DNA from 2 places in the Alkalihalobacillus phoenicis genome. Region 1 is predicted to be linked to the other one. Evidence: predicted binding sites of a transcription regulator. Region 1 holds the regulator's gene; the other holds the start of a gene.

What was found. The regulator CtsR, encoded in region 1, represses protease genes until heat stress. The targets are predictions, from matches to a motif close to ATGGTCAATAAAGGTCAAACA.
Region 2: the regulator CtsR is predicted to act here: its motif matches at 3,614-3,634, upstream of clpP (ATP-dependent Clp endopeptidase proteolytic subunit ClpP).

The regions. Positions count from the first base shown of each region.
Region 1 covers NZ_CP154853.1:3,970,143-3,985,422, reverse strand. Annotated here, with positions in the region: rRNA gene AA0017_RS18780 (16S ribosomal RNA) at 1-874, shown strand, start outside; rRNA gene AA0017_RS18775 (23S ribosomal RNA) at 1,334-4,274, shown strand; rRNA gene rrf (5S ribosomal RNA) at 4,395-4,510, shown strand; gene AA0017_RS18765 (DUF418 domain-containing protein) at 4,817-6,010, shown strand; gene AA0017_RS18760 (CtsR family transcriptional regulator) at 6,229-6,702, shown strand; gene AA0017_RS18755 (UvrB/UvrC motif-containing protein) at 6,722-7,246, shown strand; gene AA0017_RS18750 (protein arginine kinase) at 7,251-8,327, shown strand; gene clpC (ATP-dependent protease ATP-binding subunit ClpC) at 8,346-10,787, shown strand; gene radA (DNA repair protein RadA) at 11,076-12,452, shown strand; gene disA (DNA integrity scanning diadenylate cyclase DisA) at 12,460-13,533, shown strand; gene AA0017_RS18730 (PIN/TRAM domain-containing protein) at 13,677-14,753, shown strand; gene ispD (2-C-methyl-D-erythritol 4-phosphate cytidylyltransferase) at 15,004-15,280, shown strand, end outside.
Region 2 covers NZ_CP154853.1:100,401-115,680, reverse strand. Annotated here, with positions in the region: gene AA0017_RS00495 (cache domain-containing sensor histidine kinase) at 1-1,184, shown strand, start outside; gene AA0017_RS00490 (response regulator transcription factor) at 1,159-2,715, shown strand; gene clpP (ATP-dependent Clp endopeptidase proteolytic subunit ClpP) at 3,705-4,286, shown strand; gene AA0017_RS00480 (HPr family phosphocarrier protein) at 4,878-5,132, opposite strand; gene whiA (DNA-binding protein WhiA) at 5,227-6,186, opposite strand; gene AA0017_RS00470 (gluconeogenesis factor YvcK family protein) at 6,283-7,236, opposite strand; gene rapZ (RNase adapter RapZ) at 7,233-8,129, opposite strand; gene AA0017_RS00460 (8-oxo-dGTP diphosphatase) at 8,324-8,791, opposite strand; gene AA0017_RS00455 (IS256 family transposase) at 9,505-10,665, opposite strand; gene trxB (thioredoxin-disulfide reductase) at 11,274-12,215, opposite strand; gene AA0017_RS00445 (tetratricopeptide repeat protein) at 12,319-13,380, opposite strand; gene hisIE (bifunctional phosphoribosyl-AMP cyclohydrolase/phosphoribosyl-ATP diphosphatase HisIE) at 13,636-14,289, opposite strand; gene hisF (imidazole glycerol phosphate synthase subunit HisF) at 14,286-15,044, opposite strand; gene hisA (1-(5-phosphoribosyl)-5-[(5-phosphoribosylamino)methylideneamino]imidazole-4-carboxamide isomerase) at 15,048-15,280, opposite strand, start outside.

The DNA of each region.
Region 1 (15,280 bases):
GTGGAATTCCACGTGTAGCGGTGAAATGCGTAGATATGTGGAGGAACACCAGTGGCGAAGGCGACTCTCTGGTCTGTAACTGACGCTGAGGCGCGAAAGCGTGGGGAGCAAACAGGATTAGATACCCTGGTAGTCCACGCCGTAAACGATGAGTGCTAGGTGTTAGGGGTTTCGATGCCCTTAGTGCCGAAGTTAACACATTAAGCACTCCGCCTGGGGAGTACGGCCGCAAGGCTGAAACTCAAAGGAATTGACGGGGGCCCGCACAAGCAGTGGAGCATGTGGTTTAATTCGAAGCAACGCGAAGAACCTTACCAGGTCTTGACATCCTTTGACCACTCTAGAGATAGAGCTTTCCCCTTCGGGGGACAAAGTGACAGGTGGTGCATGGTTGTCGTCAGCTCGTGTCGTGAGATGTTGGGTTAAGTCCCGCAACGAGCGCAACCCTTGATCTTAGTTGCCAGCATTAAGTTGGGCACTCTAAGGTGACTGCCGGTGACAAACCGGAGGAAGGTGGGGATGACGTCAAATCATCATGCCCCTTATGACCTGGGCTACACACGTGCTACAATGGATGGTACAAAGGGCAGCAAAACCGCGAGGTCGAGCCAATCCCATAAAGCCATTCTCAGTTCGGATTGTAGGCTGCAACTCGCCTACATGAAGCCGGAATTGCTAGTAATCGCGGATCAGCATGCCGCGGTGAATACGTTCCCGGGCCTTGTACACACCGCCCGTCACACCACGAGAGTTTGTAACACCCGAAGTCGGTGGGGTAACCTTTTGGAGCCAGCCGCCTAAGGTGGGACAGATGATTGGGGTGAAGTCGTAACAAGGTAGCCGTATCGGAAGGTGCGGCTGGATCACCTCCTTTCTATGGAGTATTTAACTCTAGTCGAACTTATACATCTTTGATGTGTAAGGCGCTTCGGTCTTTTTGTTCAGTTTTGAAAGAGCTAATCTTTCAAATTTAAAACAGCTAAGACGTTTGAGAATATCGAACATCTAAGTCTGTTGGCAAGAAGCAACAAGGAGTTCGAGGACATGAAATTCTGGAGAATCGGAGCGTGCTTTAGCACGTGAGAATCGGAAGAAGGAAATGGACGAAGAAATCCGCCGTTGATTCGCAGCCAAGTGGTTCTTTGAAAACTAGATAATAAGATAAACATGATTAATTCATCGGAGTCTATAACGATAGACGAACGAGAATGTCAAGAATTCATATCAAACCTTTGATAATACGACCAACGAGATTCGATTCATCGAAAATCGCAAGTCAAATTTGGCCAAAAGCAACGGTAAATTTATTTTTACGTTGATTTGCAACCAAAATGGTTAAGTTAGAAAGGGCGCACGGTGAATGCCTTGGCACTAGGAGCCGAAGAAGGACGCGACGAACGGCGAAACGCCTCGGGGAGCTGTAAGTAAGCTTTGAACCGGGGATATCCGAATGGGGGAACCCACCATCTTTAATAGGATGGTATCCATATCTGAATACATAGGGTATGAGAAGGCAGACCTGGGGAACTGAAACATCTAAGTACCCAGAGGAAGAGAAAGCAAATGCGATTTCCTGAGTAGCGGCGAGCGAAACGGAATCAGCCCAAACCAAGAGGCTTGCCTCTTGGGGTTGTAGGACACTCTATACGGAGTCAAAAAGAAACGAAGTAGGTGAAGCGACCTGGAAAGGTCCGTCGAAGAGGGTAACAACCCCGTAGCCGAAACTTCGTTTCCTCCAGAGTGGATCCTGAGTACGGCGGGACACGTGAAACCCCGTCGGAATCCGGGAGGACCATCTCCCAAGGCTAAATACTCCCTAGTGACCGATAGTGAACCAGTACCGTGAGGGAAAGGTGAAAAGCACCCCGGAAGGGGAGTGAAAGAGATCCTGAAACCGTGTGCCTACAACTAGTTGGAGCCCGTTAATGGGTGACAGCGTGCCTTTTGTAGAATGAACCGGCGAGTTACGATGTCGTGCAAGGTTAAGCTGATAAAGCGGAGCCGTAGCGAAAGCGAGTCTGAATAGGGCGAATGAGTACGCCGTCGTAGACCCGAAACCGTGTGATCTACCCATGTCCAGGGTGAAGTTCAGGTAACACTGAATGGAGGCCCGAACCCACGCATGTTGAAAAATGCGGGGATGAGGTGTGGGTAGGGGTGAAATGCCAATCGAACTCGGAAATAGCTGGTTCTCCCCGAAATAGCTTTAGGGCTAGCCTCGAGGTGAGAGTATTGGAGGTAGAGCACTGATTGGACTAGGGGTCCCCACAGGATTACCGAATTCAGTCAAACTCCGAATGCCAATTACTTATCCTCGGGAGTCAGACTGCGAGTGCTAAGATCCGTAGTCAAGAGGGAAACAGCCCAGACCATCAGCTAAGGTCCCCAAGTATACGTTAAGTGGAAAAGGATGTGGAGTTGCTTAGACAACCAGGATGTTGGCTTAGAAGCAGCCACCATTTAAAGAGTGCGTAATAGCTCACTGGTCGAGTGACTCTGCGCCGAAAATGTACCGGGGCTAAACGTATCACCGAAGCTATGGATTTACACCTTCAGGTGTAAGTGGTAGGGGAGCGTTCTAAATGCAGCGAAGTCAGATCGTGAGGACTGGTGGAGCGTTTAGAAGTGAGAATGCCGGTATGAGTAGCGAAAAGAGGGGTGAGAATCCCCTCCGTCGAAAGCCCAAGGTTTCCTGAGGAAGGCTCGTCCGCTCAGGGTTAGTCGGGACCTAAGCCGAGGCTGAAAAGCGTAGGCGATGGACAACAGGTTGAAATTCCTGTACCACCTCCTCACCGTTTGAGTAATGGGGGGACGCAGAAAGATAGGGTAAGCGCACTGATGGATATGTGCGTCCAAGCAGTTAGGCTGAGAAGTAGGCAAATCCGCTTCTCGCGAAGGCTGAGCTGTGATGGCGAGGGAAATTTAGTACCGAAGTTCCTGATTCTACACTGCCAAGAAAAGCCTCTAGCGAGGTGAGAGGTGCCCGTACCGTAAACCGACACAGGTAGGCGAGAAGAGAATTCTAAGACGCTCGGGAGAACTCTCGTTAAGGAACTCGGCAAAATGACCCCGTAACTTCGGGAGAAGGGGTGCTCTATTAAGGTGAATAGCCTGAGAGAGCCGCAGTGAAAAGATCCAAGCGACTGTTTAGCAAAAACACAGGTCTCTGCGAAGCCGCAAGGCGAAGTATAGGGGCTGACACCTGCCCGGTGCTGGAAGGTTAAGAGGAGGGGTTATCCCTTACGGGAGAAGCTCTGAATTGAAGCCCCAGTAAACGGCGGCCGTAACTATAACGGTCCTAAGGTAGCGAAATTCCTTGTCGGGTAAGTTCCGACCCGCACGAATGGTGTAACGATTTGGATACTGTCTCAACGAGAGACCCGGTGAAATTATAGTACCTGTGAAGATGCAGGTTACCCGCGACAGGACGGAAAGACCCCATGGAGCTTTACTGTAGCTTGATATTGGATGTTGGTACAGTTTGTACAGGATAGGTAGGAGCCTTGGAAGCCGGAGCGCTAGCTTCGGTGGAGGCGTCGGTGGGATACTACCCTGACTGTGCTGACATTCTAACCTCGGACCGTGATCCGGTTCAGGGACAGTGTCAGGTGGGCAGTTTGACTGGGGCGGTCGCCTCCTAAACAGTAACGGAGGCGCCCAAAGGTTCCCTCAGAATGGTTGGAAATCATTCGTAGAGTGCAAAGGCAAAAGGGAGCTTGACTGCGAGACCTACAAGTCGAGCAGGGACGAAAGTCGGGCTTAGTGATCCGGTGGTTCCGCATGGAAGGGCCATCGCTCAACGGATAAAAGCTACCCTGGGGATAACAGGCTTATCTCCCCCAAGAGTCCACATCGACGGGGAGGTTTGGCACCTCGATGTCGGCTCATCGCATCCTGGGGCTGAAGTAGGTCCCAAGGGTTGGGCTGTTCGCCCATTAAAGCGGTACGCGAGCTGGGTTCAGAACGTCGTGAGACAGTTCGGTCCCTATCCGTCGCGGGCGCAGGAAATTTGAGAGGAGCTGTCCTTAGTACGAGAGGACCGGGATGGACACACCGCTGGTGTACCAGTTGTTCCGCCAGGAGCATCGCTGGGTAGCTACGTGTGGAAGGGATAAGTGCTGAAAGCATCTAAGCATGAAGCCCCCCTCAAGATGAGATTTCCCATGGAGTTAATCCAGTAAGACCCCTTAGAGATGATGAGGTTGATAGGTCTGGTGTGGAAGCGTGGCGACACGTGGAGCTGACAGATACTAATCGGTCGAGGACTTATCCATTATTATTCTTGACATCATGTTTTATCGATTATCTAGTTTTGAGAGAATCCTCTCAACAATTCAATAGACATCACGTCTATTTGACGAAGAGACCCTTCATAGGGGATCGGACGTCAAAAGTCTGGTGGCGATAGCGAAGAGGTCACACCCGTTCCCATGCCGAACACGGCCGTTAAGCTCTTCAGCGCCGATGGTAGTTGGGGGCTTCCCCCTGCAAGAGTAGGACGTTGCCAGGCAGATAAAGCACATTCCAATAGGGATGTGCTTTTTTTATGCATAAAGAGAACGCTCAGGCGCTGAAGAGTTCTGCCTCGACTAAAACAATAAATTAGGGGGATGAGAACTAAAAGAAACCATATTAAAAGATAAAATCAGCCTTCAGACTGAGCCAATTAGAAAATTTTATAGACTATAATTATAAGTAGAAAAGATCGAAAATTGAATAATTTATATTTTCTGATCAATGCAAATTTGGAAAGATGTTGTTGATAAAAGCAAATTAAATAGTAAAGTTTATATCGGAAAGGGAAAATATTCTAACCATGTTGATAAAAAATCTTAATACTAGAATAGATTCATTAGATATCATAAGAGGTATCGCTTTATTTGGAATTTTATTAGTAAATATGCCTTTGTTTCAAACACCAAAATTAATAGCTGATCTTAATTTTGTAACCTTTCCATTATCAACTACTGATCAGTGGCTGCGAATATTATTAGATGTATTTATTGAAACAAAGTTCTTTTCGATCTTTTCAATATTATTTGGTTTAGGCTTTTATATATTTATGAAAAACGGGGAAGAAAAGGGAAAACCTTATGTTAGGATGTATGTTCGAAGATTACTTTTCCTAGCGATAATAGGGTTCATTCATATTATTTTACTATGGTATGGAGATATTTTGCTTACATACGCATTAGCGGGTTTTCTTCTAATCATTTTTTATAAACAAAGCTCCAAAGCTTTGCTTATTACATGGTGGGTTCTTACGGTAGTTTTAATAAGTCTGTTATCATTGAATTTCTTTGCATCTCCAGTGGAAGTAGAGAAAGAATTACTCGTTTTACAAGCAGAGGGTACTGAAAAGGTAGAGCGGGCGATTGACTATTACCAGGATTCGAACTATATGGAGTGGATAAAGTATCGATTTCATCATGAGTTTATACCGATTTTAGAGAATTTACCCTTTTCTATCTTATCAGCTTTTTATATGTTTCTTGTTGGACTTTATATTGGTAAACGAAATCTCATTAGTAATTTCCAGACGAATAAACGTTTTCTTAAGTATGTCTGGTGGATTACTTTAATTATTAGTTTGCCGATTTCAATTTTTATTGTTTTATTACACTTAGATTTGTTTAACTTGGGTGTTTTGACTCATATCTATTTACAAACTATGATAACGATTAGTGGGCTAAGTGTATCCTTGTTTTATCTTACTAGCTTATTATTCCTACTGCAACATAGGTTTTGGGCAAAGAGCCTAAGTCCATTTAAGTATGTTGGCCGTATGGCTTTAACTAATTATTTAATACAGTCTATAATAGGAATTTCAATTTTTGTGGGTGCTGGGTTGTTTGGTGAAATCAATCTAAGAATAGGAATAGGGCTGAGTGTCATGATCTTCTCTCTTCAGCTTATCAATAGTTATGTATGGTTAAAATACTTTCAATATGGACCGTTAGAATGGTTATGGCGTTCCTTTACTTATGGGAAGTTACAGCGTTTAAAGTAATTGCATAGTTAGCCAAAAAACCAGTTATTTAGTAATTACTGGTTTTTTTGTTATGTAGAGTTGTTAAAGAATGTTTCCAAAAACGTATGGCTATACTAGGTGGTGTAAGTTTGTTGCACTTTTTTTGGCTGTTGCTTATAATGTACATATAGTCAAAGATAGTCAAAGTCAAAAAATGTAGGTTTATGTCAATTGTTGTATAGAGGGGAGGGGTGAAGTTGAAAAATATTTCAGATATTATTGAGGGCTATTTAAAGAAAATTCTCTTAAATAGTGATGGAGATATTGTCGAAATAAAGCGAAGTGAGTTGGCTCGTCAATTTCAATGTGTACCTTCCCAAATTAATTATGTGATCGGCACTCGTTTTACGATTGAAAAAGGGTATTTAGTTGAAAGTAAACGAGGGGGCGGCGGTTATATTAGAATCATTAAAGTCCGTCCTCATAACGAGATGGCCTTGTTTGATCAAATTATTCAATTAATTGGTAGAGGGATTGATCAGCAAGCGGCTGAAAATATCATTATTCGTTTGTATGAAGAGCAGGCGATTACCAAAAGAGAAAGTAACTTAATGTTAAGTGTTATGGAGAGAACGAATTTTCAGACGTCGATTCAACATAGAGATGAAATTCGGGCTAATTTATTAAGGGCGATGCTAAACACATTAAAGTATATTGATACCGAAGACTGATGTGAGGTGGTGATGAGTGGTGAAGTGCCAAGATTGTCAAGAAAGACCGGCTACATTACATTTTACGAAGATTATTAACGGTGAAAAAACAGAATTCCATATATGTGAGCAATGTGCTCGTGAAAAAGGGGAGCAATTCCCTGGAACGAATAGCTTCTCTATTCATCAATTATTATCAGGATTATTAAATTTTGAGCAACCTGTACAAGGGAAGGCAGCCCAGATTCATAATTTAACTTGTGAAAACTGTGGGATGACTTATGAGCAGTTTACAAGAATCGGTAGGTTTGGATGTGCGAATTGTTACGAAAGCTTTCAAAGCAAATTAGAGCCTATTTTAAAAAGGGTTCATAGCGGCAACAAAGCACATACAGGGAAAATACCTAATCGAATTGGTGGAAGTATTCAGCTTAAACGAAAAATCAATGCATTAAAAGAAGAGATGAAAAAACATATTGAACATGAAGAGTTTGAACAGGCAGCCCATATTCGTGATGAAATGAAAAAAATAACGGCCCAATTAAATAATCAAGAGGAGGGATGAGCTAATGTCACTCCAACGTTTTATTTCTGAAGCCATTAGTCCTTGGATGAAAGAGTCTGGATGTGAATCTGAAATTGTGTTAAGCAGTAGAATGCGCTTAGCGAGAAACTTAAAGCAATTTAAATTTCCTTTATTAGCGTCGACAGAAGAGTCTCACGCGATTGTGAAGTATGTGGAGCAGGCATTACAAGAGAAAGAAAATGAAAAAATTGGTCCTGTTGAGCTTTTATTAATGGATGAACTACGGGTAAATGAAAAGCGAGTCCTTGTAGAAAAACATTTGATCAGTCCTAGTTTAGCGGAACAATCTAAGTGTGGAGCCGTATTATTAAGTGAAGATGAATCGGTAAGTATTATGTTGAATGAAGAGGATCATCTTCGAATACAATGTTTATTTCCTGGGTTTCAGCTATTAAAGGGGTTAGAAACGGCAAGTTCTATCGATGATTGGTTGGAAGGGCAATTAACTTATGCATTTGACGAGACACATGGTTATTTAACGAGTTGCCCAACAAATGTAGGGACAGGGTTACGAGCATCTGTGATGATGCACTTACCGGCTTTAGCTATGACCCAACAATTAAATAGAATTTTACCAGCAATTAATCAATTAGGTTTAGTTGTTAGAGGAATTTATGGGGAAGGTAGCGAAGCTTTAGGTAACCTATTTCAAGTTTCCAATCAGTTGACGTTAGGAAAATCCGAAAAAGATATCGTGGAAGACTTACGGGGAGTCGTTTTACAACTGATCCATCAGGAGAAATCGGCTCGGCAGTATTTAATGGAAAATTCTAAGCTTCAGCTTGAAGATCGAGTTTATCGCTCATATGGGATTTTATCTAATAGCCGGATCATAGAATCTAAAGAAGCAACCCAACGATTATCAGATGTCAGATTAGGAATTGATTTAGGGTTAATCGAAGGGATTTCAGGGAATATACTCAACGAGTTAATGATTTTAACCCAACCCGGCTTCTTACAACAGTTTGCAGGGGATGTATTGAATGCTGATCAACGTGATGAGCGGCGAGCAGCATTAATACGCGAGCGATTATTGTTAGAGGAAAAGACAGATAATTAATGATGGAGGTGGACGTCAATGATGTTTGGACGTTTTACAGAGCGAGCACAGAAAGTATTAGCATTGGCACAAGAAGAAGCGATTCGCTTAGGGCACAATAATATTGGCACAGAGCATATTCTTCTTGGATTAATTCGTGAGGGAGAAGGAATTGCGGCAAAGGCCTTACAAGCTTTAGGGTTAGGTTCTGAAAAAATCCAAAAAGAAGTTGAGACTTTAATTGGCAAAGGCCAAGAAGGGTCCAAAACGATACATTATACACCTCGTGCGAAAAAAGTAATTGAATTATCGATGGATGAAGCTCGTAAGCTTGGTCATTCCTATGTTGGCACGGAGCATATCTTATTAGGGTTAATCCGTGAAGGCGAAGGGGTAGCAGCGCGAGTTTTAAATAATTTAGGAGTGAGCTTAAATAAAGCCCGTCAGCAAGTACTACAGCTATTAGGTAGTAACGAAGTAGGGAGCTCCTCTCAGCAAAGTGGGGCAGCAAGTCATGCAAGCACGCCTACTTTAGACAGTTTAGCCCGTGATTTAACGGCGATTGCACGAGAAGACGCATTAGACCCTGTTATCGGTCGTAGCAAAGAAATTGAGCGAGTGATTCAAGTTCTGAGCCGCCGTACCAAAAACAACCCCGTTTTAATTGGGGAGCCAGGTGTCGGTAAAACGGCGATTGCAGAAGGGTTAGCTCAATCGATTATTGCCAATGAAGTACCTGAGACGCTACGAAATAAACGAGTAATGACTCTTGATATGGGTACGGTTGTGGCGGGAACAAAATACCGTGGTGAGTTTGAAGACCGTTTGAAAAAAGTCATGGATGAAATTCGCCAAGCAGGCAATGTCATTTTATTCATTGATGAGCTTCATACATTAATCGGGGCTGGTGGGGCAGAAGGAGCGATTGATGCTTCCAATATTTTAAAACCTTCTTTAGCCCGTGGAGAATTACAATGTATTGGGGCCACGACTTTAGATGAGTATCGTAAATATATTGAAAAGGATGCGGCTCTTGAGCGCCGTTTCCAACCAATTCAAGTAAATGAACCAACTCTGGAAGAATCGATTCAAATTTTAACCGGATTGAGGGACCGTTATGAGGCCCACCATCGTGTGACGATTACAGATGATGCGATTTCTGAAGCTGTAAAACTATCAGATCGTTATATTACGGATCGTTTTTTACCAGATAAAGCGATTGATTTAATTGACGAAGCGGCATCGAAAGTGCGTTTACGTTCTTATACAGCACCACCTAACTTAAAAGAGTTAGAGCAAAGATTAGAAGAGACTCGTAAAGAAAAAGATGCTGCGGTTCAAAGCCAAGAGTTTGAGAAGGCTGCTTCATTAAGAGATTCTGAGCAACGTTTACGAGAAGAAGTCGATGAAATGAAAAATGAATGGAAGAAAAAGCAAGGCCAAGAAAATACAGAAGTAGTTGTCGATGATATCGCACAAGTTGTAGCGAGCTGGACAGGAGTACCTGTTTCGAAATTAGCTGAGGAAGAAACGGAGCGCTTACTACGAATGGAAGAAATTCTTCATGGTCGTGTGGTTGGGCAAGAAGAAGCAGTTGTTTCTATTTCAAAAGCCGTACGCCGTGCGAGAGCCGGGCTTAAAGATCCAAAACGACCGATTGGTTCCTTTATTTTCTTAGGGCCAACAGGAGTCGGAAAAACCGAATTAGCCCGTGCCGTTGCTGAAACACTGTTTGGTGATGAGGATTCTGTCATTCGAATTGATATGTCTGAGTATATGGAAAAACATGCGACAAGTCGTTTGGTTGGTTCTCCTCCTGGATATGTAGGTCATGAGGAAGGTGGCCAATTAACGGAGAAGGTTCGTCGTAAGCCTTATTCGGTTATCTTGTTAGATGAAATTGAAAAAGCCCACCCTGAAGTATTCAACATCTTGTTGCAAGTACTTGAGGATGGACGTTTAACGGATTCAAAAGGTCGTACAGTTGATTTTAGAAACACAGCGATTATTATGACTTCAAACGTTGGAGCAAGTGCTTTAAAACGTAATAAATACCTTGGCTTTGCGATTGAAAGTGAAGGTCAAGAGTATAAGGATATGAAAGATAAAGTAATGGGTGAATTAAAACGTAGCTTCCGTCCAGAATTTTTGAACCGTATCGACGAAATTATTGTTTTCCACTCATTAGAGAAAAAACATGTCCGTGAAATTACAAATTTAATGGCCGAACAATTAAAGAAACGTCTTTATGAACAAGGCATTGAATTAGAATTAACGGAAAAAGCATTAGATAAAATTACCGATATTGGCTATGACCCAGAGTACGGGGCCCGTCCATTACGTCGTGCCTTACAAAAACAAGTGGAAGATCGTCTTTCAGAAGAGCTTCTAAAAGGAACGATTTCTAAAGGGCAAAAAGCGGTAATTGATGTGAAGGATGATGCCTTATACGTTGTCACAAAAGAGGACGCAAAGGTTTAACAAGTAAATAGGTGGAGTCGAAAAAGTCGATTGGTTCAGTGAATGATAAGTGTGCATCAGTGAAAGAATAATAGCCCTAGTGTTCACTCACCTAAAGATGTACAAAAGTTATAATAAAAGCCAGGGGCTGTCATAATCTCCTGGCTTTTTGCCATAGACTAAAAGGTGTCATACATGATATTCGTTAAAAAGTAACATCATATGTAAAAAGAGTTATATATTGAACTTTTTTATAAAAATCTTTGCTACAATAAAGGCAAGTAATGTGCAAGGAAGTAGGTTGATTAAGTGGCAAAGAAGAAAACTAAATTTGTTTGTCAAGAATGTGGGTATGAATCGGCAAAATGGATGGGGAAATGTCCTGGTTGCCAAGGTTGGAATACGATGGTGGAAGAGTTTGACCAAACGGCAAAGCCCTCTAGTAGAAGCTATGTAACGTCGGCCAATCTAGGAACGGCAAAACCACAATCAATTACCAAAGTTGAAAGTGAAAAGGAACCTAGAATTAATACGACGATGGTGGAACTAAATCGAGTTCTAGGAGGAGGAGTCGTTCCTGGTTCACTTGTTTTAGTTGGGGGAGACCCGGGTATTGGTAAGTCAACCCTCCTTTTACAGCTTTCATCAAAATTAGCCGAACATAATCAGAGGGTTTTATATATATCGGGTGAGGAGTCGGTCAAGCAAACGAAGCTTAGGGCTGACAGATTGAATCTTAGCACAGCAGAATTATATGTATTAGCAGAGACTGATATTAGTTTTATTGAAAAAGCCATTGATGAGGTGAATCCAGTTTTAGTCGTCATTGACTCGATTCAAACGGTTTATCAAGAGGAAATTGCTTCAGCCCCGGGAAGTGTAGCCCAAGTTCGAGAATGTACAGCCGCATTTATGAAAATTGCTAAAACAAGAGGCATTTCTATTTTTATTGTCGGTCATGTTACGAAACAAGGTTCAATTGCGGGTCCGAAGTTGTTAGAACATATGGTGGATTCCGTGCTCTATTTCGAAGGGGAGCGACACCATACGTATCGAATTTTAAGAGCAGTCAAAAATCGTTTCGGTTCGACGAATGAGATGGGCATTTTTGAAATGAAGGAGCTCGGTTTAGAGGAAGTGTTAAACCCTTCTGAAATCTTTCTTGAAGAACGTTCCCAAGGGGTAGCAGGCTCAATTGTCGTTGCATCGATGGAAGGTACACGTCCTGTGTTAGTCGAGTTACAGGCTTTAATAAGCCCGACAAGCTTTGGGAATCCAAGAAGGATGGCAACAGGAATTGACCATAATCGTGTTTCTTTATTAATGGCTGTGTTAGAAAAAAGAGTTGGGTTATTATTACAAAATCAGGATGCCTATTTAAATGTTGCTGGTGGGGTCAGGTTAGATGAGCCGGCCATTGATTTAGCGGTAGCAATTAGCATTGCGTCTAGTTTCCGTAATCAAGTCACAAATCCTATGGATGTTGCCATTGGCGAGATAGGGCTAACGGGTGAGATAAGAAGGGTTTCGAGGATTGAACAACGAGTGAATGAAGCGGCCAAATTAGGTTTTAAACGAGCGATCATCCCAGAAAAAAATATCGGTGGATGGAGTGTTCCAAAAGGTATCAAAGTGATTGGAGTTTCAACATTAGAAGAAGCATTGGATGCAGTGTTAGGAGGGTAATTGGAGAATGGATGAGCGCAAGAAGGGAGATTTTATTCAAGGTGTCTTAAGACTTGTTGCACCAGGGACGGCGTTAAGAGCAGGAATTGATAATGTGTTAAGGGCGAACACAGGAGGTCTAATTGTTCTTGGTTATAACAACGAAATGATGAATATTGTGGATGGTGGTTTTTTTATCAATTGTGACTTCTCACCTGCTTATTTGTATGAATTAGCTAAAATGGATGGAGCCATCATATTAAATGAGGATGGGACGAGAATTTTATATGCTAATACACAGCTTGTTCCAAACAACGGAATTGAATCGAATGAAACTGGGATTCGCCACCGAACAGCAGAGCGTGTCGCTAAACAAACAGGGAATTTAGTGATTTCAATTTCGCAAAGACGAAATGTTATTACGTTGTATCAAGGTGAAAACCGTTATTCTTTAAAGGATATTGGTGTGATTTTAACGAAAGCAAATCAAGCAGTACAAACACTTGAGAAATATAAAGTTGTTTTAGATCAAGGCATTACAAATTTAGGGGCTCTAGAATTTGAACAACTTGTCACATTTCAAGAAGTGATTCAAGTGATCCATCGTGTTCAAATGGTTTTGAGAATCAAACGTGAAATTATTAATTATGTGAATGAATTAGGGGATGAAGGTCGCCTTATTACGATGCAGTTAAATGAGTTAGTATCAAATATTGAAAAAGAGGCTATTTACTTATTAAAGGATTATGTGAAAGAAAAGAAAACGGATGTCTATGACACGTTGCGTGAATTAACGAAAGTCGAATCACCCGAGTTACTAGACGATAACGAGATTGTCAAAACATTGGGTTATAGTCGAATGGCTAATGTGCAAGAGCAATCTGTTATGCCAAGAGGTTATCGAATTCTCCATCGAATTCCGCGCTTGCCTACACTCATTATTGAAAATTTGATCGATAAATACGGCGATTTGGCTAATATTATGTTTGCAAGTATTGATGAATTAGATGAAGTAGAAGGAATTGGGGAAGCAAGGGCTAAAATGATTAAAAATGGCTTAAATCGCATTCAAGAACAGTTGTTCGTTGACCGCCATATCTAATATTGAAGTGGCGTGATTTCCTTAAAAATGATGTCCTTTTCAAGAAAAAATGCCGATAAAGATGGAATTTTATGTGAAATGCAGTTTGCTAGGTTTTGATTTATGAAACTTGTCTATAATAGTTACAAGGAGGTGAAAAAGAAGTGTTGAGAAGGATAATTCAATTATGTTTTATATTAGTTGGTGGAACGTTAGGTTTTATCTATATCCCTGAAGTTATTCAATTATTGGATTTAGGTTCTGGTTGGGTGGCATCCCCATACGTAGGCGTCGTCATTGGTGCATTGCTATTATTTATAATTAGTTTATGGTTAGCCGATCATTTTGTTGGGTTTATTAAAGTTCTTGAAGAAGCAATTGTTAAAGCACCTGTAACAGACGTTCTTTTTGGTACGATGGGGTTAATTATTGGACTTATTGTGGCATTTCTTATTCCATTAAATGCAGTGGAAATCCCTGTAATTAGCACGATACTTCCAATCTTTCTAACGCTTTTGTTAGGGTATCTTGGGTTCCAAATTGGCTTTAAAAAACGTGATGAACTTGTTCAAGTTTTTACGGTGACAAAGCAGCTAGGTAAAGATAAGAAAAAAGATGATACGAAGACAGACTCTGATCTTAAAATATTGGATACCAGTGTCATTATCGATGGACGTATTGCCGATATTTGCAAAACTCGTTTTCTAGAGGGCACTTTAGTGATTCCTGGTTTTGTTCTAGAAGAATTACAACATATCGCTGATTCTTCTGATGTTTTAAAACGCAATCGAGGTCGTAGAGGTTTAGATATATTAAATAAAATTCAAAAAGAACTCCCTATCAATGTTGAAATTTATGAAGGGGATTTTGAAGAGATTCATGAAGTGGATAGCAAGTTAGTGAAATTAGCGAAGATCACTTCGGGTATTGTAGTGACAAACGACTTTAACTTAAATAAAGTGTGTGAGCTTCAAGGTGTATCAGTGCTAAATATAAATGATTTAGCAAATGCTGTTAAGCCAGTTGTTCTTCCTGGAGAAGAGTTAAATGTTCAAGTCATTAAAGACGGAAAAGAGCATCATCAAGGTGTTGCTTATTTAGATGATGGAACGATGATTGTTGTAGAAGGCGGAAGAGACTTTATTAGTAAACATATCGATGTAATCGTGACGAGCGTTTTACAAACGAGTGCGGGTCGTATGATTTTTGCTAAGCCTAAAGTATTGGAAAAAGCTCTATAAAAAGAGTCACAATAGAGTAGGGCTAACAAGATAAGTCTTATAATAAAGTAGGTGAGAAGCCCAGTGTGCTTTTTCATCTACTTTTTTTGATGGTTTTTATTGGATAATGATTACGTTCGTCAAACAAGTGAATATTTGGAGGCTGCAGGTTATTGTTACGAGCCATTTTTAGCAAGTAAGGTTTATTAAATCAATTTTTTCGTAATCATGCTAAAATAAGAGCAAGAAAATGTGAAATGGAGAGAATGTAATGAGGTATAGTCTCATTCTTTTGGCAGCTGGTCAGGGGAAACGGATGAAAGCAGGAAAGAATAAGTTATTAATTGAACTGCAAAATCGTCCACTTTTGTTACATACGTTGACGCTTTTTGAAGAAGATCCATGGTGTGATGAAGTCGTTTTGGTCGCTCATCAGGGTGAAGTAGAGCTTCTAGCCGATTTAATTGATGGGGATTGTTACGAAAAAACAAAAAAGATTATTCCTGGTGGGGCAGAGCGGCAAGATAGTGTAAAATGTGGATTAGATG
Region 2 (15,280 bases), 1.0 Mb from region 1:
CAGAAGGGAATGAAGAACTTTTTATTGTCACGACCGAGGGCGATTTTGTTTATCAGTCCTCCCCAATATTAAACGAAAGAAAGGAACAAGATTGGATTTCCGAAGTGCTATTGCACGAACAAAAAAGTGGTGTTTTAGAGTGGTCTGAATCGAATGAACCGTTTGTCTTAATTTATGATACAATCGCTGAATCTCGCGGTGGCTGGAAGCTGATAAAAATCATTCCTGCGAGCACCTTATTCGAAAGTGCTTATAATGTAGCTTTTATTAATATCATTTTCGGAATGTTAGGGCTATTCTTAGTCATTGTCGCTACCTTATTTGTTTCCTTTAAAATTACAAACCCTTTAACCGTCCTAGTCAAAAATATAAATGAAGTCAAAAAAGGCAATATGAAAGTCCAATTCCACTCGCTTGGTAATGATGAAATCGGTGAACTTGGAGATAGTTTTAAATCAATGGTGAAAAAGATGGATCAGCTCATTAACCGTGAATATAAATTAGAAATCGAAAATAAAACGAATCAACTGAAAGTTTTACAGTCGCAAATTAATCCGCACTTCCTTTATAATGCCCTACAATCAATCGGGACACTGGCGTTAAAAAGTGATGCTCCTAAGGTTTATACACTCATTACCGATTTATCGAAAATCATGCGCTACAGCATTAATACATCTGAATCAATGGTGACCTTATCACAAGAGCTCGATTATCTTTCTTCTTATCTGCTTTTACAAAAACAACGCTTTGAAGATAAATTAGATTACTCGATTATTATTAAAAATGACGTCAAAGAGGTATATGTCCCGAAAATGATTTTACAACCACTCGTGGAAAACTACTTTAACCATGGCTTTGATAGCCACGAAGTCGTTGGAATCGTTTCTGTTACTTGTAATAAGCACAAAGATAAAATCGTGATCGAAATTCAAGATAATGGTCTTGGAGTTTCCGAAGAAAGATTAGAAATGATTAACACACAGCTGGCGACTAATCAAAATATGGTTAGCAATAGTGGAACAGGCATTGGCTTACAAAATGTGTATCGCCGTTTAAAGCTCTATTATGGCGAGCATACCGAGATGTCTTTAGAAAACATTCAAACTGGTGGATTTAACGTTCGAATCACATTACCAATCAAGATGGAGGGTGAGATTCTTGAAGGCGATCATAGTAGACGATGAGAGGCATGTTCGAGAAGGTTTGTTACTCCTAGCCAATTGGTCACGTTTTAAGATTGATACGATCTTACAAGCAGAAAATGGAGACGAAGCTCGTCAAATCATTACCACAGAAAAACCAGATATTATCTTTACGGATATGAGAATGCCAAAAACAAATGGTGTTGAGCTTCTTAAGTGGCTTAATCAATCTCATTTAAATGCGAAAACAATCGTAATAAGTGGTTATGATGACTTTGAATATATGAAAAATGCGATTAAATTTGGGAGCTTTGACTATTTATTAAAACCGATCGACCCAACTGAATTAAACGAGGTCTTGGCTCGAGCAGTCGATGAAGTTTTACAGCAGAAAAAGGCAAAAGAATTAGAGCAAGAAAAAGAAAAAGTCGTCAGCGAAATTCATCCTATTTATTGTGACAAATGGTTAACAAAGCTTGTAACGACAACAGAATGGACTCAAAGTGAACTCGATTTTTTTCAACGAGAATTTCAGCTCGACATCGAGTCCCAGCCATTAACCGTCGCGATTTTTTCGATGACGATGTTAAAATCTTTTATTTTTGAAGGGCATGGAGAGCTTGCGGTTACTGAACTTCTAGCAATCGCAAAACCGATTATGGACCGAGAACAAGCTGGGTACGTTTTTTCCCATTTAGAAAATGAGGAAGAACTTGTGTTTATTAGTCATTCTTCTCGGCAGCTAGAGTCCGCACTGACTCAAGTGAAAAGAGCGTTATGGAGTCGTTATCAAATAAAGCCACATTATGTAATTGGCCCAGCTCATACTCACCCAAAGGAAAGCTACCTTAAAGCCTCGACCAAATTAGCTTCCGATAATTTGATTAATAAAGAAATGGACTCACCGACAGCTCCTCATAAAAGAAAATGGCTTTTATTAGATTATAAAGATGAATTGAAGTGGACAATCGAAAGTGGGCATAAACAACAACTCGACCTTTTGCTTCATTCCATTTTTGAATCGATTGAAAAAAATCACAATATTACCTTACGTTTTCTGAAAAACTGGGAAAACCACTTTGATATTTTACGCTCTCACTGGCTACAAAAAGAAGAACTGCCCACACAACGTCAACTTTATTGGACCGGGGATGGGCGATTTTCCTTTCATCACTTTAAGCGCGAAAAAAGAGAGGACTTTTTCCAACTACTTGATTTAGTCGCAACACTTGGCGAGCAAGCACAAACGAATATGGGAAAGGTTGCTTCTTATATTGAGAGTCACTACCATTATGAAATTAGTTTGCAAGAAATCTCAGAGCATTTTTACCTAAGTAGAGAATACATTTCACGGAAGTTCAAACAGGAATTTAACCAAACGATTACCGATTATTTAATGAATTTCCGTATAAAAAAAGCGAAAGAGCTCTTAGCAAATCCAAACCTTAAAGTGTACGAAGTAGCCGAAGCAGTAGGTTATCAACATGATAAATACTTCGCAAAGGTCTTTAAACGTATCGTCGGTGTCACACCAAGTGATTACCGCCAAACCTATTATCAGAAACGAAGCTAAGGGTCCTATCGGTGATACGAGCCGCTATGGTTCCTTTGAGGCTTTGATTCAGGTGCTTTTGGAATCATTGGAGCTCTTTGGTTCCCTTTGCAGCTCTGATTCGCTTGCTTTTGGCTTCATTGAGGTCCTTTGATTCCCTTTGCGGCTCTGATTCGATTGCTTTGGGCTTCATTGACGCTCTTTGGTTCCCTTTGTGGATTCGATTCAATTGCTTTTGGCTTCATTGAGGTCCTTTGATTCCCTTTGCGGCTTTGATTCGATTGCTTTTGGCTTCATTGAGGTCCTTTGATTCCCTTTGCGGCTCTGATTCGCTCGCTTTTGGCATCATTGACGCTCTTGGATTCCCTTTGTGGCTTTGATTCGATTGCTTTTGGCTTCATTGAGGTCCTTTGATTCCCTTTGCGGCTCTTTTTCAATCGCTTTGGGCTTCATTGACGCTCTTGGATTCCCTTTGCGGCTCTGATTCGCTCACTTTTGGAATCAGTGACGCCCTTTGGTTCCCTTTGCGGCTCTGATTCGATCGCTTTTGGCATCATTGACCCCCTTTGATTCCCTTTGCGGCTTTGATTCGATTCCTTTTGGCATCAGTGACGCCCTTTGGTTCCCTTTGCAGCTCTGATTCGATCGCTTCGGGCTTCATTGGCGGCCTTTGATTCCCTTTGCGGCTTTTATTCGATCGCTTCGGGACTCATTGGCGGCCTTTGATTCCCTTTGCGGCTCGGCCAAAGCTCTCTTCTCTTTTGGCTTCATTCGGCTTCTATGATTCCTATTTCCCTTAGTTTTCTATCAAAAATGAAATTATGCTCGCTTTTTGGTTTCATTTTTTCTAAATTCGGCTATGCTGTAAGAAGGGATTTTAAAGAGTAATCATGAATAGTTATGATAAGGAGAGGTAAAACATTTGACCTTCTTTGACCTTTTAGGTATGATGTACATAAATCACCTCTACCAAATGAAACAGTTATTCAAATTTAAAGGAGGCTTTTCTTATGAATTTAATTCCTACAGTTATCGAACAAACAAATCGTGGTGAACGTGCCTATGACATTTATTCACGCCTTTTAAAAGATCGTATTATTATGTTAGGTTCCGCGATTGATGACAATGTCGCAAACTCAATCGTAGCACAGTTGCTATTCTTAAACGCTGAGGATCCAGACAAGGATATCTCACTTTATATTAATAGCCCTGGTGGTTCTATCACAGCTGGTATGGCCATTTACGATACAATGAATTTTATTAAACCAAAAGTTTCAACGATTTGTATCGGTATGGCTGCCTCAATGGGTGCATTCCTTCTTTCAGCAGGTGAAAAAGGCAAACGTTATGCTCTTCCAAACAGTGAAGTGATGATTCACCAACCATTAGGTGGAACACGTGGTCAAGCAACTGACATTGAAATCCATACTCGTCGTATTTTAGAAATGCGTCAAACATTAAACGAAATCTTAGCTGAACGAACTGGCCAGCCTTTAGAAGTAATCGAGCGTGATACAGATCGTGATAACTTCATGACAGCTGAAAAAGCAAAAGAATACGGCCTCATCGACGATATTATTAAATCAAGCTAATTGCTAGATAAAACTCTAGTTAATAAAAAACTTGTTTGATAAACAGCTACCAAACACTATCGTAAATGAACACCTTTTATTTAATAAAACGATTACTCACTCTTAAAGTGCGTAGTCGTTTTTTCATTTCTTGAAGATTCGTTTGCTTTCATTAGCTTTATTTGCTGCACATATCAAGATATCAAGCGTAGTCAAATAGGGATTGGCGGCGTTTCTCGGTCTTATTTACACATCACCCTCGGCCAAATGCGGATGGATGGCGTTTCTCACTCTAAATTACACACCACCCCCGACTTCCATCAGTGATTCGCAAATTATCCACAATAAAAACTCCTTTTTATAAAATTCTGCTCTTATTTGACTAAAACTTATACACAATCACTATAATATTCTGATAATTCTTATAATTATCCACATGTTTATGCACATTACCCCCAGTTTTTGTTTAAAATAGCTATGCGTCTTTATACTTATCCACACTCATAATAAAAAACACAGTCTACTGAATCAAGTCAGTAGCTGTGCTTTTTAAAACATAAGGTTCATACAAGTTGTCCAAATCTCTTAAAAATAAAATGATAAAATTAAATGCTATTCGCTTTCAACAAAATCGACTAAAGCTTCTAACGCTTCTTGTTCGTCATGTCCTTCACAAATTAAAGTCATTTCTGTTTTATGTCCAAGAGCTAAACTCATCAACCCCATAATACTTTTGGCATTAACCTTTTTATGTTCTTTTTCGATAAAAACATCAGCTGCAAAACGGTTAGCCTCCTGTACAAAGCGGGCCGCTGGACGGGCTTGTAATCCTGATTTCAATTGAACGATCACATTTTTTTGTACCATTCAACATCTCCTCCTTTATTAAAATAAAAATTAGGTGTTAACGGGCAGCTATTGTTTCCTCACTGCCCAGTCATACGAGTTAATAAAAAACGATTTATATTTTTTTAAATTCTACCTTATTTCCATTACGGATTTTATCAGCAATATCATCAATTTTTCTTAATCGATGGTTGACTCCTGACTTGCTGACCGTGCCACCATCAACCATTTCACCTAGTTCTTTCAGTGTAACATCTTGATGATTCATCCGTAAGATCGCCATTTCCCTTAATTTAGGTGGCAGATTTTCTAATCCATATTCTCGGTCAACTAAACGAATGTTTTCCACTTGACGAAGAGCTGCACCTACTGTTTTATTGAGGTTGGCAGTTTCACAGTTCACTAAGCGATTAACTGAGTTTCTCATATCCTTCATAATGCGGACATCCTCGAAATAAAGGAGCGCTTGATGGGCACCAATTATATTCAAAAACTCGGTAATTTTTTCACTTTCTTTCATATACGTAATGAACCCCTTCTTACGTTCCAATGTTTTGGCATTTAGATGATATTCGTTCATTAATTCACATAACGAATCATTATGTTCTTGATGAAACGAAAAGATTTCTAAATGATAAGAAGATGTTTCTGGGTGATTAATCGACCCACCCGCTAGAAAAGCTCCACGTAAATAAGCTCTTTTACAACATTCTTTTTTCAAAAGCTTTGAAGAAACCGCTCGATTAAAGGTCATTCCCTCACCAATAATATCAAGTACTTCTAATAATGCACGTGCCTGTTTAGATATCCGAACGAGGTAGACGTTGTTTTTCTTTAACCTCATTTTTTTTCGGACGAGTAGTTCTAAATATATATCAGGGTTTTGCCTTTTGATTAGTGTATAAATTCTTCTCGCAATTGCTGCATTTTCCGTTGTAATATCTAAACTAAATTGTTGATTACTAAAGGAAAGTGTACCATTCATACGAATTAAGGCAGCAAGTTCTGCTTGCACACAGCAATCATCACTTTCTAATTGGGTTAATTCTTTTTTTGTTGTGGCTGCGAAGGACATTATAATCACTCCTTTCAGCCGTGTAGACAATCGATATTCCTTTGCATGCAAGCAACGTTCTGCTTACAAAATTAAATGGAAGCACCCCACACGGATTTAATTATTTTCTCTTATTATATTTAACAACGCCTTTGATACTTTGACAGCATCATGGCGTAACACATCCTCATTCTCGATCACAAAATGATCACGAATCACTTTCACACCGCTTTGTTTTAATTTAAGCTCATCTACTTCAACAGGTGCTGCGTCTTCTAAAGCATACTTCTTTTTAACGCTTTCAGAAACAGGCGTACCATGGACAAGGATATGATCGACAACATTTTCACCACAATGACTTAAAATTCCCACTAGATGATCAGCCGCTGTGTAATGGTCTGTCTCCCCTTTTTGGGTCATAACATTTGAAATGTATACTTTTGGAGCGTTCGATTTCACAATCGTTTCAACAATACCTGGTACGAGTAAATTAGGCAAAACGCTCGTATAAAGACTACCTGGCCCTAAAACAATTAAATCTGCTCGTTTTAATTCTCGTAAACATTCAGATAATGCATATATTTTTTCAGGTGTGAGAAACACTCGCTTAATTCTTTTTCCAGATTTCGGAATGGTTGATTCTCCCGTTACAATTGAACCATCCTCCATTTCAGCATGGAGCACGACACTACGATTAGCAGCTGGTAATACTTTTCCTCTTACATTTAGTACTTTACTAATTTCTGAGATTCCATTGGCAAAATCACCTGTAATAGATGTCATACCAGCCAATAACAAGTTTCCTAAGGAATGACCAGAAAGTCCTTTTCCATTTTCAAAGCGATGTTGAAATAACTGTTCCACAAGCGGTTCTACTTCTGCTAGTGCTACAAGGACATTTCGAATATCACCAGGAGGAGGGACATCTAATTCTTTCCTTAAACGACCTGAACTTCCACCATCGTCAGCAACTGTCACGATCGCTGTAATATCGACTGGGAAAGTCTTTAAACCACGAAGCAAAACAGATAAACCAGTTCCACCACCAATGACCACTATTTTCTTATTCACTTAAGACGTCCCTTCCCCTTCTCGATATCTCGATGGCTAATTCGTGTGTCATATTCCTTGCTAAAATGTTTGCCAAAATACTCCGCTAATGTAACCGAACGGTGCTTCCCTCCTGTACAGCCAATTCCAATGACGACCTGACTTTTACCTTCTCTTTTATATTGAGGCAACATAAAATCAAGCAAGTCCTTTAATTTCTCAATTAATTGCTGGGTTTCACTCCACTTTAACACGTAGGATGAAACCTCTTCCTCTAAACCGGTTTTAGGTCTCATATGGTCTATATAATGAGGATTTGGTAAAAACCTGACATCGAATGTTAAATCAGAGTCAATCGGAATCCCATACTTAAATCCAAATGATACTACATTTACGACAAATGAAGAAGAATGCTCGGAAGAAAAGCTTTCAATGATTTTTTCACGAAGCTCAACTGGTTTTAAATCCGTCGTATCAATAATCTGCTGGGCTCGACCTTTCATTTCCTCTAATAGCTCTCGTTCCTCAGTAATTCCATTAAGTGGAAGTCCACCCTTAGAAAGTGGATGCGAACGTCTTGTTTCCTTATAACGTTGGACAAGCTTAGCATCCTTAGCATCTAAAAAGAGGATTTTCACATGTAAATTAACACTTGCTGATTGACTAATCGTATCAATTGTTTCAAATAATTGTTCAAAAAAAGCTTGGCTCCGTAAATCAATCACCAAAGCTACTTTCTCCATCTTTCCGTTTGCCCCTTCAATTAAATCAACAAACTTTGGTAACAAGGCAGGTGGAAGATTATCCACACAGAAATAGCCTAAGTCCTCAAAACTTTGAACAGCAACAGTTTTCCCCGCACCTGACATCCCTGTGATAATGACAATTTCGATCTCTTTTTTTTCAACCGTCATTTTAGCCCACCTTCTCTTTATCTTAGATTTTTTTCTAAAAATTTCGGAAAATAGGCAAAGCTGTTCTCTTTTTAACCTATTCTTCTTTCTGATATAAAAGTCTATAAAATGGCTCACCCTAAGAAAATCGTCTGGAAAACTCGATGAGCCCATGTTCCGAAAAGAATCGGTAAGACGACTTATTCTGATTTATTTTAGTTCGGATCAAGTCGATAAGATAGCAATTTAAAATCAGGTGTATAATGGAAGGTTGCATAAAGTACACCCTCTTTATTTAAAACATGGTCAATCACATATTGATCACCTGCTGCCATCGGTAAATCCTTAATAGTATTCTTCTGTGTCCATTGCAATTTCCCTTCTGGAGATTGCTTTAGCTGTTGTCCGTGATAACTAGAAGCAACGAAAGTAAACATCATCCATTCTGAAGTGATTCGATCGTTCTCAACTATCACCATGGAACTAACGGCCTTTAATTCCGCAGCTTCTACATGTAAGCCGGTTTCTTCACGGTATTCTCGCACGGCTGATTCTTTAATCGTTTCTCCAGCTTCCATCTTACCTCCTGGAGCTACCCACCAACCTCGCCTCGGCTTTTGTAGCAATAATACTTCTTCTTCGTTGACTAAGACGCAATTCGTTACCCTTTGCAATTGCTTCACCTCACGTTTCCATACTCTTTCATTATACATTCATTTTCAGTTCGTCACAATTGTTAGAGACCGATTCTCATTCGCCAAAAAATGTATAAATGTTAAAACCATGTAGGTATGGAATGGAAGGACCCATTTTATAAAGTTGTTTCTATAAAATTATCGCCGTTTGACTTGCTTGTGACACGGTTTTCCGCTCTTTTGGGACATGTGTGTGGAGCTTTTTTTACACTTTGTGCGTCGCTTCCGTTCATTTGCGACACTGATCCGGAGCTTTCTTACACACTTCACGTCGCTTCCGTTCATTTGCGACACGGTACCAGAGTTTTTTACACACTTCACGTCGCTTCCACTCTTTTACGACACGGCTCCATAGCTTTTTTACACACTTCACGTCGCTTCCACTCTTTTACGACACGGCTCCATAGCTTTTTTACACACTTCACGTCACTTCCACTCTTTTACGACACGGCTCCGTCGCTTTTTTACACACTTCACGTCGCTTCCTCTCTTTTACGACACGGCTCCAGAGTTTTCTTACACACTCCGCGTCGCTTCCGCTCTTTTACGACACGGCTCCAGTCCATTCTAGTCAAGTCCTTCATTCTGTGTAAATTATGGTTAGTAATGTTTTATGGTTTTTCTGAAGGAAGGGGGTACCCCCTTCCTTCAGAAAAACCTGTCGATTCTATTTTCGGTTCTTTTCACTTCTGTTTTCTCAATTAAGATAGGATGTTCTTTTGTGATTTACGCTCATCTAATTCTATAAGTAAAGCACCAATTAATCGGAATGCCGAGTTGTCATTTGGAAAGATTCGTATCACTTTTTCACGACGTCGTATTTCTTGATTTAAGCGTTCAAGTGAATTAGTTGAGCGAATATGACGTTGCCATTTAATCGGTTCGTTCAGGAATTGGATGGCATCTTCAAAACCTTCTTCGAGTTTCGTTAAGGTTTTTTGTAACTTACGACTTTCCTTATAGGTTACCAGAAATTTCTCTAATTTTTCTCTTGCCATCTCAGCGTCCAGTGAGTTAAATATATCTTTGATAATGGCTTTTTCGATTTCCATTCCTTTCTTTGGTAATTCACTAAATAAATTTCGTTTGAAATGAACGGTGCATCTTTGCCATGGAGTCCCTACAAACACAGTACTTATCGCTTTTTTGAGACCTTGGTGTGCATCTGAAATCATGAGTTTAGGTGACGCTAGCCCTCTTTGTTTCAAACTCTGCAGAAACTCTTTCCATGCTTCATAACTCTCTTGATGACTAACCATGAACCCGATGATTTCTTTCTTGTTTCGGTTCGTAAAACCTTGGGCAATATAAACAGCCTTAGACACGACCTTTTGGTGCTCTCTTACTTTTATATACATCGCATCCACAGATACATAAGGGTAATACACCACGTTCAATGGGCGGGTTGACCATTCCCTGACAACGGGATCTAACTTTTCCGTCATCGATGATACAAAGGACTTTGATACGTTTTGACCACAAAGTTGTTCGACGATATGCGTTACTTTACGTGTAGAGACCCCTTGAATGACCATCTCCATCATGCTTAATACCAAGCTTTGTTCAACCCTTGAATACCGCTCAAATAGGCTTGGAGAAAATTCTCCACTACGTGTCCTCGGAACTTTTAGAGTAATTTTCCCTGAACTTAAAATTAACTCACGCTCATAATATCCATTTCTATAATCGACTCGACTTTCTATCCGCTCATAGGATGAGGCTCTTAAATAATCATCCTGCTCTTTCTTCATAATTTCATTAAAAACTAATACAATAGCTGCTTTTGTAATTTCATCTAGATTCGAATGATTGATTTTCCCTGTTAAACTTTCCAAATTTAGGTTAAACTGTACTTGGGTCATCTTTTTCCTCCTGGTTTTGTTTTTTAGCGGTAAAAAACATTCTAACCAAAGGGAATTAAGATGAACCCTTTTTCTTTTTACACAATTATACGGACTTAATCTCCATTCTTACACACTTCACGTCGCTTCCTCTCACTTACGACACGGCTCCAGTCCATTCTTACACAATTCATGTCGTTTCCACTCACTTACGACGCCATTTCGACACTTTTTCCACATTCCCTGTCCCTATCTGTCTTGAACTTGCCACAACAGCCCTACTCGGTTTCAACATTCTATAAACCAAGTAAGGCTAAAGACAAAAAACCCGTCAATTGACGAGTGAAAGGCGATTGTTTATCCACCTGGAGCATTTTAAATTTTAAACCCTAAATCAGCTTCATCCGTCCCCTTTTTATTACTCTATATACTCTTTTAAAACAAAAAAAGGCACGGGACCGTTGCCCGTGCAAAAATTATATAAAAAAGGGGGTCAATTACTTATTTATATATTAACCGTTTATTATTTCATGACTGTTACAGAAGCATTAAGACCGAATTACGGTTTGAAAAGATTTCACTTTTCCTGTAGGCCCTTTTTTATAAAAATATCCTAGAAATTAATTATATTATTTCACTTTCTCCTCTAATGTTTCTAAATAGTGCTGAACTTGTTGGGCAGCTATACTTCCGTCTCCCGTTGCTGTCACAATTTGACGAAGGCTTTTTTCACGAACATCCCCAGCAGCAAAAATACCTGGCACTTCTGTTTCCATATCTTCATTTGTCACGATATAACCTTCTTCATTTAAAACGCCAAGGTTTTTCACGCTTTTGTTTAAAGGTAACATGCCGATATAAACAAATACTCCATCTGTTTTGAAGTCTTTTACTTCGCCTGTTTTTGTGTTTTCAATCGTTACACTTGAGACTTTTCCATTTTCACCGTTCACTTCATTCACAACATGATCCCAAATGAATTCAATTTTGTCATTGTTAAACGCACGATCTTGTAAAATCTTTTGAGCACGTAATTGGTCACGACGGTGAATAATGGTTACTTTTGAAGCGAACCTAGTTAAATAAACCGCTTCTTCTACTGCTGAATCGCCACCACCGATAACGACTAATTCACGTTGTTTAAAAAAGGCCCCGTCACAGACGGCACAATAAGAAACACCTCGACCACTGTACTCTTTTTCACCTGGAATTCCTAATTTTTTATATTCTGCTCCAGTCGTCACGATGACGGCACGAGTTCTATATTCTTTGCTTCCAGCTTTCACTAGCTTAACATCGCCTTCATCAACGATTTCTTGAATATCGCCATAAGCATATTCGGCACCGAACTTTTTCGCATGCTCGAACATTTTAGTTGAAAGCTCTGGTCCAAGAATATGGTCAAAACCAGGATAGTTTTCAACCTCTTCCGTATTCGCCATTTGACCACCTGGAACACCACGTTCAATCATAACAGTACTTAAGTTAGCACGCGACGTATATACAGCAGCCGTCATTCCAGCTGGACCAGCACCTGCAATAATCACATCATAAATTTTTTCTTCACTCATTCGATCACTCCCTATTTCCTTAACCTCATTATATCTAAATTCATCGTATCGAAATGGCCTTCAAAAGTCTATTATCCTGCTCATATTAACCATTGCCGAATCATTAATAGGATTCCCAAGGGTGATAAACCCAATCATTGACTGAGAGTTCTTCTTTTTTTAGATTTGCTAACATCATTGTGGCTTGCTCATGCCCTAACGAAGCCGATTTTTTTAAATATCGAATCGCTTTTGTCCGTTCATCTGTGTTGGCTAATGCGACCGCATAACAAAATAACCATTGCGGACTATCATTATAAAAACTATCCGCCATCCTCTCAAATCTTTCTTTCACATCATCATATTCACCTGCTGCACATAACACTTCCGCAACAAATAAATAATTCTCATAATCAATCGGATACACAATTCGGATCGGTTGTAAGAAAGGTTCCGCCTGCTCTTTTTCGCCTCTTTGAAGAAAAAATAAAGCCAAATTCGCACGTACAAATAAATTACTTTCATCCTCTTTTAAAACATGGGAAGAAATTTGAAAAGCTCTTTCATCACCCGTTCGGAAAAAAGCCTCTGCTAAATGGTTAAAAGCCGCCCAATGAGATGGGTGCTTCTTTGTAATTTCTTCTAAAACCGGAATGGCTGCCTGGAAATTACCATTTTTTAAATCATTACGAGCTTTTTCATGCTCGATCAGAAAGTCATCATTTGCCTCATAATCGATATCATTCTCATTCCATAAAGAAATATCCTCATACTCGACTTCTAATAAATCCAATAGATCTTTTGCATCCTGAAAAAACTGTCCGTCAGGATTAAATTGTATATATCGTTCCGCCGCTCCTTGTGCCTTATCAAACAGACCTAAATAAGCGTAGTTATTAGCCATAAAAAAATAACAGTCACTTTGGCCGTCTTCACCATGCTCCGCTAAAACGTTTCGCAAGATTTCATTCGACTCTTCATAATGACCCATTTCTGATAAGACAGCCGCTAACTGAACGTGAAAAACAGGCTCCTGATTCGTCAGCTTTACTGCCCGCTGAAAAAGTTTAACAGCCCGTTGTAAATGTTTTTTTCGATAGGCAATTAGGCCTCTTTGAAAGAAATAATCACCATTTCTTATAAAAGGTATGACCTTTTTTCCTTCATTCTGAGGAGTTAATTCCATGAAGCACTTGACCTCCAGTGTTGATTCATTGCTCCAATTATACTATATCACCGGAGCTTTCGACACATTTTTTCAGGAATTATAAAAATGGATATTTATACAGTTTGAATGGGGCTTTTTCAGTGGTAAAAGTGGTGGTTGACGGGGGTACTCAGCTTAATTTACATATCATCCACGCCCAAATACCGTAAACAAATCAACTTCCAACTCCAAATAAAAAAACACTACCTAAGTAGTGTTTCTTTGCTCTGCACTCTAACTCCCGCTATGTCGTTCTTCTAATACAGATAACACTTCATCAATTGGTAATTTTTGTTCGCGCAATAGAACGAGCAAGTGGTATAACAAGTCCGCTACTTCCCATTTCAATTCTTCTGGATCACGGTTTTTAGCGGCGATGATAACTTCGCCTGCCTCTTCACCGACTTTTTTCAAAATTTTGTCGACACCTTTTTCGAAAAGATAGGTCGTATAAGCTCCTTCTGGCATTTCAGCTTCCCGGGTGGCAATGACCGATTCTAGTTCATTCAAAATTGCATATCGTTCAGCACGTCGCTCAGTTGACTCTTGCCCAACATTGCTACCTTGTGCTTCAACTAACGAATCCAAAAAACAAGTATAACTACCTGTGTGGCATGCTGGTCCTGCTGGTTTGACTAAAACAAGTAAAGCGTCTGCATCACAGTCAAAGCGGATATCAACGATCGTTTGCGTATTACCTGAAGTTGCTCCTTTATGCCAAAGCTCCTGGCGGGAACGACTGTAAAACCATGTTTCTTTTGTCTCCAATGATTTCCTTATTGATTCTTTATTCATATAAGCTAATGTTAATACTTCTTTCGAAACGGCATCCTGGACGATCGCGGATACGAGGCCCTTTTCATCAAAACGAACTTTTTCTATATTCATCGAACAGGCACACCTTTCTCTTTTAAATACTCTTTTACTTCGGCAACAGACGTTTCTTTATAATGAAAAATCGAAGCTGCTAACGCTGCGTCTGCTTTCGCCTGCCCAAACACTTCATCAAAATCAGCCGCGGCCCCAGCTCCACCAGAGGCAATAACAGGAACCGAGACAGCCTCACTTACAGCTTTTGTCAGAGCAAGATCAAAGCCTTTTTTCTCTCCATCTTGGTCCATGCTCGTTAATAAAAATTCCCCGGCACCTAAGCGGACCGCTTCCTTAGCCCAAGTGATGACTTCCCAATTCGTTGCTTGACGGCCACCATGGGTATAAATTCTCCAAGAACCGAGCTCCTCATCGTATTTGGCATCAATCGCAACGACAATACATTGTGAACCAAAAAAATCGGCTCCTTCTTTGATTAATTCCGGTCTTTTTACCGCGGCCGTATTAAGGGAGACTTTATCAGCTCCCGCACGAAGGACCCGTTTCATATCCTCCAATGTATTAATGCCCCCGCCGACCGTAAAGGGAATCGCTAATTTGGCGGCTACTTCCTCGACGACATCAATCATCGTCTCACGCCCTTCATGCGAAGCAGAAATATCGAGAAACACCAATTCATCGGCTCCCTGCTCATCATAAAATGCGGCAAGTTCTACCGGATCACCAGCGTCACGAAGGTCAACAAACTGCACGCCTTTGACAACACGCCCTTCTTTTACATCTAAACAAGGAATGATTCTTTTCGTTAACATCACCTATTCCTCCTTCCCACTAAGTGCCTCGGCTAAAGTGAATTGATTCGTATATAAAGCTTTACCCACAATGGCTCCGGCGACTCCATCAGCACTACTCGCTCGCAGTTCCTGTAGATCCTTTAAATTACTTACCCCACCGGATGCAATCACTTCTTTTCCCGTCGCTTTGGCTAGGGCGACAATCGCTTCCGTATTTGGTCCACTCAACATCCCATCCCGTGAAATATCCGTAA